4 regions of the Pantoea sp. SGAir0215 genome follow, and region 3 is predicted to be linked to each of the others. Evidence: predicted binding sites of a transcription regulator. Region 3 holds the regulator's gene; each other region holds the start of a gene.
The links. Region 3 encodes PurR, which represses purine synthesis genes. Its sites were predicted from a motif close to CANGCAAACGTTTGCNTG; they were not measured.

Region 1 (2,205 bases), 300 kb from region 3:
GGCCTCTTAATCAGGATTTATGCACTTTAAGGCCTGCCAGCGTCTGGCTGACGGGCATCATTTCCAGGGTGTTGATGTTGACGTGTTTGGGCAGGGTTGCCACCCAGTAAACCGCTTCAGTCACATCTTCCGGCGTCAGTGCCGTCGCGCCCTCATAAACCTTATCAGCCTTGTCATCGTCGCCTTTAAAGCGCACGTTAGAGAATTCGGTGCCGCCAACCAGGCCTGGCTCAATATCCGTTACGCGCAGGGCGGTGCCGTGCAAATCGGTGCGCAGGTTCAGGCTGAACTGACGAACAAAGGCTTTGGTGGCCCCATACACGTTACCGCCCGCATAGGGCCAGCTTCCGGCAATCGACCCGATATTAATGATATGACCGACGTTACGCTCAACCATCGCAGGCAAGACGGCGCGCGTCATATACACCAGCCCCTTCGTGTTGGTATCGATCATATTTTCCCAGTCATTCACATCTGCCCGGTGCGCCGGTTCAATGCCTAATGCCAGACCCGCGTTATTGACCAGTACATCAATGTCGCGCCATTCTGCAGGGAGGTGTGCAATTGCCTCTTCAATGGCGGCCCGGTTGCGCACATCCAGTTGCACCGTATACAGGTTGTCGCCCAACGCGTCTTTCAGCGCTTTCAGACGTTCTGCGCGACGGCCGCTTGCGATCACTTTGTGTCCTGTTTCGATGAACCGGCGGGTAATGCTCTGACCAAACCCTGCCGTTGCCCCCGTAACAAAAATAATCATCGTGTTTCCCTTATTCCGTTTCATGGTGTTCCTTTCACCTTAACACGGCATTTTTGGCGATGTCCGCTGAATTTTACGTGCACGGTCGCCCACGGTCTGCGCCGTTTTCGTGCAGCCTGCCCCGTTATTGTGCAAGCGCGTCAGACCGGCAGGACGCATTTTGGCCATCATTATGCAGGCAACCGATTGCGAAAGAATGGCAACCGTTTGCGTCGTGTATTAAGACGTTTTTTCGTTGCGCAACGAATAATTTTGATTAAGTTATTGATATATAGGTTTTAATTTTATAAACAAGGCTGGCATGACTCTTGCAACTGGCATGACTCTTGCAAAATGTTAAGACAGAGACCAGGGTTAAGGCACAGGGCGACATTTACCCCGCCCGGCAGAGGAAACATTATGCTGACATATACGGACGCGGCGATTCGCGCCAGCTTCTTCGATTTTGCCGCAGTGGCACACGATCCCGAATCGATACTGGCGCAGGCACGCTATCTGGACGATGGCGTGCTAACGCTGCGTGAAGGGCGTGTTGTCGATCTGCGCCCCTGGCAGGAGAGCACAGACAGCCTGAATGCAGGCGGCATGATTGACCTGCGCGGTAAGCTGATCATCCCGGGCTTTGTCGATTGCCATATTCATTATCCGCAAACGGAAATGATCGGTGCCTTTGGCGAGCAACTGCTGGAGTGGCTGAATCAGTACACTTTTCCCGTGGAAGCGCAGTATCACTGCCCGGATCATGCCGCGCAGATGTCGGCATTTTTCCTGCAGCAGTTACTGGCGAACGGCACGACCAGCGCGTTGATTTTCGGCACGGTGCACCCGCAGTCGGTAGACGCGCTGTTCAGCGCAGCCGAGGCGCTCAATATGCGTATTATCGCAGGCAAAGTGATGATGGATCGCAATGCGCCGGACTACCTGACAGAAACGCCAGAAGAGAGCTATGCCCAGACGGAGGTGCTGATTGCGCGCTGGCACGAGCGCGGCCGCCTTAATTATGCGCTGACGCCGCGTTTCGCTCCGACCTCTTCTCCGGCGCTGCTGGAGAAAGTTCAGGCGCTTCGCCAGCGTTATCCGGATGTCTGGGTTCATACGCACCTTAGCGAAAACCCCCACGAAGTGGCCTGGGTGAAGCAGCTTTTTCCTGACCAGAACGGTTATCTGGATGTGTATCATCAGTATCAGCTGACCGGGCGCCGCAGCGTATTCGCGCACTGTCTGCATCTGGAAACACAGGAGTGGCAGTGCCTGCATGATACGAACTCCGCCATAGCATTTTGCCCCACCTCAAATCTGTTTCTGGGCAGCGGCCTGTTCAATATCCAGCGGAGCTGGCAGCAGGGCGTTAAGGTGGGCATCGGCACCGACGTAGGCGCCGGCACCACCTTCAATATGCTGCAAACGCTGGGAGAAGCCTACAAAGTGGGGCAACTGCAGCAGTACAA
Region 2 (2,205 bases), 1.4 Mb from region 3:
GTCCGCTTCTTTAAAGCCACGACGTGTGACCGCTGGGGTACCGATACGTACACCGGAGGTGACAAACGGGCTTTTCGGATCGTTCGGCACGCTGTTTTTGTTCACGGTGATATTGGCACGGCCCAGTGCCGCATCCGCTTCTTTACCGGTCAGGTTTTTGCTCACCAGATCAATCAGGAACAGGTGGTTGTAAGTGCCGCCTGACACGATGTTATAACCGCGTTCCAGTAAGACCTCGACCATCGCTTTCGCGTTTTTTGCCACCTGCTGCTGGTAGGTTTTGAACTCGGGTTCCATCGCTTCTTTGAACGCCACGGCTTTACCCGCAATGACGTGCATCAGCGGGCCGCCCTGGCCGCCAGGGAAAACCGCAGAGTTAAGCTTTTTGTACAGTTCTTCGTCGCCACCTTTCGCCAGAATGATGCCGCCACGCGGACCGGCCAGCGTTTTGTGGGTTGTAGAAGTCACAACGTGCGCGTGCGGTAAAGGGTTCGGGTAAACGTCAGCCGCAATCAGACCAGCAACGTGCGCCATATCCACAAACAACCAGGCACCAACGCTGTCTGCGATTTCGCGCATTTTGGCCCAGTCGCAAATACCCGAGTACGCAGAGAAACCGCCAATGATCATCTTAGGCTGGTGCGTTTTTGCCAGCTCAGCCAGTTCGTTGTAGTCAATTTTACCGGTTTCATCGATACCATAAGGCACGACATTGTAGAGTTTGCCCGACAGGTTAACAGGCGAACCGTGCGTCAGATGACCACCGTGCGCGAGGTTCATACCCAGAATGGTATCGCCTGGCTGCAGCAGGGCGGTAAACACAGCAAAGTTAGCCTGTGAACCTGAGTGCGGCTGTACGTTGGCATAATCTGCACCAAACAGCGCTTTCGCACGATCGATAGCCAGCTGCTCAACAATATCTACATACTCGCAGCCGCCGTAATAACGTTTGCCAGGATAGCCTTCAGCATATTTGTTGGTGAGCTGTGAACCTTGCGCCTGCATTACACGCGGGCTGGTGTAGTTTTCAGAAGCAATCAGTTCAATGTGCTCTTCCTGACGCACTTTCTCTTGCTCCATCGCCTGCCACAACTCGGCATCATAATCGGCAATGTTCATTTCACGCTTTAACATCCGCATCTCCTGACTGGCTATCTTTAAATCGGCAAATTACGCCCCCAAAGGGCGAAGGCAGACAGTGTAAACCCTTTTACCAGGGGACGGTAGGGCCAATCCCCTCTTTTTACGCAAACGTTTGGCTTCGCATTGGCGATGTGTTTTTGGCTCGATTTGCAAGCGGTTTTCCGCTGTTTTTCCCCGCACCCTGTAACGGAAATTTTCCATTTCTCCGTCTGAAAATTTGCCGCTCAGTCTTCCTGTAAACCACAACGCTATTTACAGAACAAAACGCCCGGCTATAAGATGCATTTAAAATGCAACTTTAAGTAAGGTATTGCCATGCTTGATGCCCAGACGATTCACATTGTGAAATCCACCCTTCCCGCGATTGCGGCATGCGGCCCCGATCTGACGGCCCATTTTTACGGTCAGATGCTCTCTCATCATCCAGAGTTAAAGCATGTCTTTAACAGGGCCAACCAGCGCAATGGCGCACAGCGTGAAGCGCTGTTTAATGCGATTTGCGCCTACGGGGTCAATCTGGACAATCTGACGGCGCTACGGCCAGCCGTCGAAAAAATTGCCCAAAAGCACGCCAGCCTGACTATCCAGCCTGAGCAATATAAAATTGTGGGTGAGTATTTACTCGCCTCTATCGACGCCATGCTGAATCCTGGCGAAGCGGTGCTCGCCGCCTGGAGACGCGCCTACACAGTGCTGGCCGATATCTTTATCCAGCGTGAAGAAGCCCTTTATCAGGCATCGGCACACCAGCAAGGCGGCTGGCGCGGCACGAGAGCCTTCTTCATCAGCGCGATTGAGCAACAAAGTGACGTGATCAAAAGCGTTACCCTCGCTCCTGTTGATGGTAAACCCATTGCGTCCTTCAGGCCGGGGCAGTATGTGTCACTGCATCTGCAGCCAGCGGGCTTCCGCTATCAGCAAATTCGTCAGTACTCACTCACCACCGTCAGCGATGCGCAGACCTACCGAATTGCGGTAAAACAGGAAGCCGGGGGAACAGTCTCAGGCTGGCTGCATCAACAGGCCAAAGCAGGCGATGAGATTCAGCTGACGCCTCCACAC
Region 3 (2,205 bases):
AGTCAGCCAGTCAGCCAGTCAGCCAGTCAGCCAGTCAGCCAGTCAGCCAGTCAGCCAGTCAGCCAGTATAGCCTCGCTGCAAACGAATGCGACTAGTGCAGAATAGCGGTGAAGCTAAACGCGATGATCATTAACAGTGCGGCTGCCGTCGTCATTAATGACAGTTTCAAATCGGTACTCATCCCCTCTCCTTTAACCCTGACGTTTGTAAGGTGAAAGCATTTTCACATACGCGTGGGTAAAAATCTCGTTTTATCCGCACAGCCTTGTTAGAATCCCCCCTTTGTTGCGCAACAGCGCGCAATATCGGTTGCGTCCGCGCCCTTTTCAGACGTTATTTCCTGCCCTGATGACTCAATACCGGACAGAAAAGCGATGTTTTTCGCAGAAATAACCGTCCGCTGACGCAAACGTTTAACAATATGCTTATCAATAATTTAGATAGGCCCGGGAGTTCGATTTACATGGCAACAATTAAAGATGTGGCGAAGCGTGCGGGCGTGTCCACCACGACCGTCTCACACGTCATCAATAAAACGCGCTTTGTCGCAGAAAATACCTGCGAAGCGGTGTGGGAAGCGATTCGGGAACTGCATTATTCTCCCAGCGCAGTCGCGCGTAGCCTGAAGGTGAATCACACCAAAACGCTGGGCCTGCTCGCCACGTCCAGTGAAGCGCCCTACTTTGCTGAAATTATCGAAGCCATTGAGAATCACTGCTTCGATAAAGGCTATACCCTGATTTTGGGCAACGCACATAATGACCTGCAAAAACAGCGCGCCTATCTGTCGATGATGGCGCAAAAGCGCGTTGACGGGCTTCTGGTGATGTGTTCAGAGTATCCGGATGATCTGCTGCAAATGCTGGAAGCGAACCGCAATATTCCGATGGTGGTGATGGACTGGGGCGAATCCCGTGCCGACTTTACCGATACCGTACTGGACAATGCTTTCCAGGGCGGTTATCTGGCAGGACGTTATTTGATTGAGCGTGGTCATCGCGATATTGGTGCCATTCCCGGCCAGATGGAGCGTAACACGGGAGGCGGTCGCCATGCCGGTTTCCTTAAGGCGCTGGAAGAAGCGGGTATTCAGCCACGTGCCGAATGGATTGTGCAGGGTGACTTTGAACCCGAATCTGGCTATCAGGCCATGCAGCAGATTCTGTCACAGAAGCAGCGCCCAAGCGCCGTATTCTGTGGGGGCGACATCATGGCGATGGGCGCAATCTGCGCGGCCGACGAAATGGGCCTGCGCGTGCCGCAGGATATCTCCGTCATTGGTTACGACAATGTGCGCAATGCGCGCTATTTCACTCCGGCACTGACCACGGTGCATCAACCTAAAGCCCAGTTGGGTGAGAAGGCGCTGGAGATGTTGTTAGATCGCATCACCAGTAAGCGGGAAGAGTCGCAGACGATTGAAGTCCACCCGACGCTTATTGAGCGACGCTCGGTGGGCTATGGTCCTTATCGCGATTATCGCCGTTAATCCTCGCTCAACCACTCCTGATTTAGCGTTTGCGCATCGCCCAGGTACTGGAGTAACCACCCCAGCGCCGGTGATGCGCGATCTTCCGCCCAGCTGACGCAGCAGGGACTTTCCGGAAACGCCTGCGGTAAGTTCAGCTCTGCCATCTCGCCGCTGTCCAGTAAGGGCCGCGCTAAATGGCCCGGTATCATCGCGACACACAAACCGGCGCGCACACAGTCCAGACCGGTTTGCCAGTCCGGGACCACCAGCCGGCGTTGGTTATCCAGCGCCCAGGTCATACGACGCGGTAACGCGCGCGACGTATCTTCCAGCACCAGTGAAGGCCAGTTGCGCAACGCCTCATCACCCAGCGTAGCAACCTGCGTCAGAGGGTGCTGACGCGCCACCACGCAACGCCAGTTCAGGGTGCCCATATCGCGAAAGGCGAAACGCCCCCCCACCGGAATCGCCTGTGTCGCACCTATCGCCACATCCACTCGCCCGTCTGCCAGCGCATCCCAGACGCCGTTAAAGACCTCATAGCTGATGTGCAACTCCATGTCGGGAAAATGGCGGTAAAAATCCCTGACAAACTGCCGGGTCCGCTGCGGTTTGACGATGCAGTCGACGGCAATACCAATCTGACCGCGCCAGCCGTTGGCGAGCTGTTGACACTGACGTCGTGTGGCATCCATTTTTTTGATAACGCTGCGCCCTTCCCGCACAAAATGCT
Region 4 (2,205 bases), 530 kb from region 3:
CTCCACACCAAATAATCCATAGCCACCCAGTGCGTTGACCACGGTTTCCGCGATATGCTGGGCACGCTGTAGCGCCAGGTCGCTCATCTGCTGCGGCTGCCATGACTCACGGTAATCGCCGTCTTCCTGGCGATGACCGATAGGGGCGCAGAAATGAATGCCGTCAACGGCCCTGATGGTCAGCAGGGTGATTTCAAAATCAAACTTCACCACGCCTTCAACGATAACGCGTCCCGCCCCGGCGCGACCGCCCTGTTGCGCATAATCCCAGGCCTTATCCAGCTGGCTGGCATCGCGAATAAAACTCTGGCCTTTGCCGGATGAACTCATAACGGGTTTGACGATGCAGGGAAAACCAATCCCGGCGGCGGCAGCGACAAAATTTTCTTTGCTGTCGGCAAAGCGGTAGGTTGAAGTGGGCAGCGCCAGCTCCTCTGCTGCCAGACGACGAATGCCTTCGCGGTTCATGGTGAGGCGGGCAGCGCGGGCAGTGGGCACGACGCGCTGACCTTGCTGCTCCAGCTCCAGCAGTTTCTCTGTTGCGATGGCTTCAATCTCAGGCACCACGAAGTCTGGTTTCTCCTGGGCAATAACGGCGGCCAGTGCGTCGCCGTCCAGCATATTTATCACATGGCTACGGTGCGCTACATGCATCGCAGGCGCATTGGCGTAGCGGTCAACCGCAATCACTTCCACACCCAGACGCTGACATTCCAGCGCGACTTCTTTGCCCAGTTCTCCTGAGCCTAACAGCATGACGCGCGTCGCAGCAGGGCGTAGCGCAGTTCCGAGAGTCGTCATCATTTCACCTAAGCAGTCAACCAGTCAAAATTCGCGCGCAGTATAAACGAAAACGTTTGCGTTCTCACCCCTTGCGCACATTTCATCTCGTTTGCGCTACTTTTCCTGCTCTGACGTTTCCTGACATCTTTTTGGTAATGATGATGTTTCTGGATGGTAACGGGAGTAAATAATGAATAACTGGCTGCAACAGATTCAATCAGTACTGGCAAAAAAGAGCGGTGACGGCAAATCCGGCGGCGGGATGAGTGAGATGCTGGCCCCCGGTGCGCTGGGTGGCCTGGCGGGATTGCTGGTGGCCAGTAAATCATCACGCAAGCTGTTAACTAAATATGGCGGCAAAGCCTTAATCATCGGCGGCGGGGCAGCAGCGGGCGCGGTGTTGTGGAACAAATACAAACAGCGGGTGCGTGAAACCCATCAGGACGAACCGGGTTTTGGTGAGTTACAGACGCCGGTTGATCAGCGCGCAGAACGACTGGTCACGGCCTTGGTGTTTGCCGCCAAAAGCGACGGGCATATTGATGACCGTGAACGTGCGGCGATTGAGCAGAACATTCATCAGGCAGGCTATGGTCAGGATGCGGAGAAACTGATCCAGCAGGCCATGCAGCGGCCGCTGGACCCCGAATGGCTGGCGGCGGATGTTAAAAATGAAGAAGAAGCACTGGAACTCTATTTTCTCAGCTGTGCCGCCATTGATGTCGACCATTTTATGGAGCGCAGCTACCTGTTGGCACTGGGCGACGCGCTAAAAATTCCGCAGGATGTCCGAAAAGGTATCCAGCAGGATATTGATCAGCAGAAGGCCAGTTAACCCATGTCCGGGCCCGTAACAGGGCCCTGAACACGCTCACACTCACTATCCCTGACTTGGCATCTGAAGACATTAGTGCCACCCTTAATGTTGATGATGTTCAGCAGGATGGATGATATGAAAGCACCTGACGCGAAAAAAATACCTTACGAGATGTCCCTGCATGGCGAGACGCGGGTCGATAACTACTACTGGTTGCGCGATGACAAACGCGAAAACAGCGATGTGCTGGACTACCTGCGTGCTGAGAACAACTATGGTCAGAAAATCATGGCGTCACAGGAGCCATTACAAAACCGTATTCTCCACGAGATCATTGACCGACTGCCGCCTCAGGACCATTCCGTTCCCTACGTAAAAAATGGCTACCGCTACCAAAGCCGTTATGAAAGTGGTAACGAATATGCCGCCTATTACCGGCAGCCTGCCAGTTATCAGGAAACTGATGAATGGACGTTGCTGCTGGATGCCAATCAGCGGGCTTCGCACAGTGATTTTTATACTATGGGCGCGCTGCATATCAGCCCGGACAATCAGGTCATGGCCCTGGCAGAAGATTTCCTTTCCCGCCGCCAGTACGGCATTCG

Region 1: a site for PurR is predicted at 954-971, ahead of guaD (guanine deaminase). Genes of this name have one in related genera too.
Region 2: a site for PurR is predicted at 1,245-1,262, ahead of glyA (serine hydroxymethyltransferase). Genes of this name have one in related genera too.
Region 4: a site for PurR is predicted at 847-864, ahead of purT (formate-dependent phosphoribosylglycinamide formyltransferase). Genes of this name have one in related genera too.

What each region holds. Positions count from the first base shown of each region.
Region 1 is NZ_CP028031.1:2,809,601-2,811,805, reverse strand. It holds gene ydfG (bifunctional NADP-dependent 3-hydroxy acid dehydrogenase/3-hydroxypropionate dehydrogenase YdfG) at 11-757, opposite strand; gene guaD (guanine deaminase) at 1,157-2,205, shown strand, end outside.
Region 2 is NZ_CP028031.1:3,866,057-3,868,261, forward strand. It holds gene glyA (serine hydroxymethyltransferase) at 1-1,134, opposite strand, end outside; gene hmpA (NO-inducible flavohemoprotein) at 1,459-2,205, shown strand, end outside.
Region 3 is NZ_CP028031.1:2,509,992-2,512,196, reverse strand. It holds gene C1N64_RS11795 (cytochrome bd-I oxidase subunit CydH) at 93-182, opposite strand; gene purR (HTH-type transcriptional repressor PurR) at 465-1,490, shown strand; gene punR (DNA-binding transcriptional activator PunR) at 1,487-2,205, opposite strand, start outside.
Region 4 is NZ_CP028031.1:3,039,778-3,041,982, reverse strand. It holds gene purT (formate-dependent phosphoribosylglycinamide formyltransferase) at 1-801, opposite strand, end outside; gene C1N64_RS14240 (tellurite resistance TerB family protein) at 974-1,618, shown strand; gene C1N64_RS14235 (prolyl oligopeptidase family serine peptidase) at 1,736-2,205, shown strand, end outside.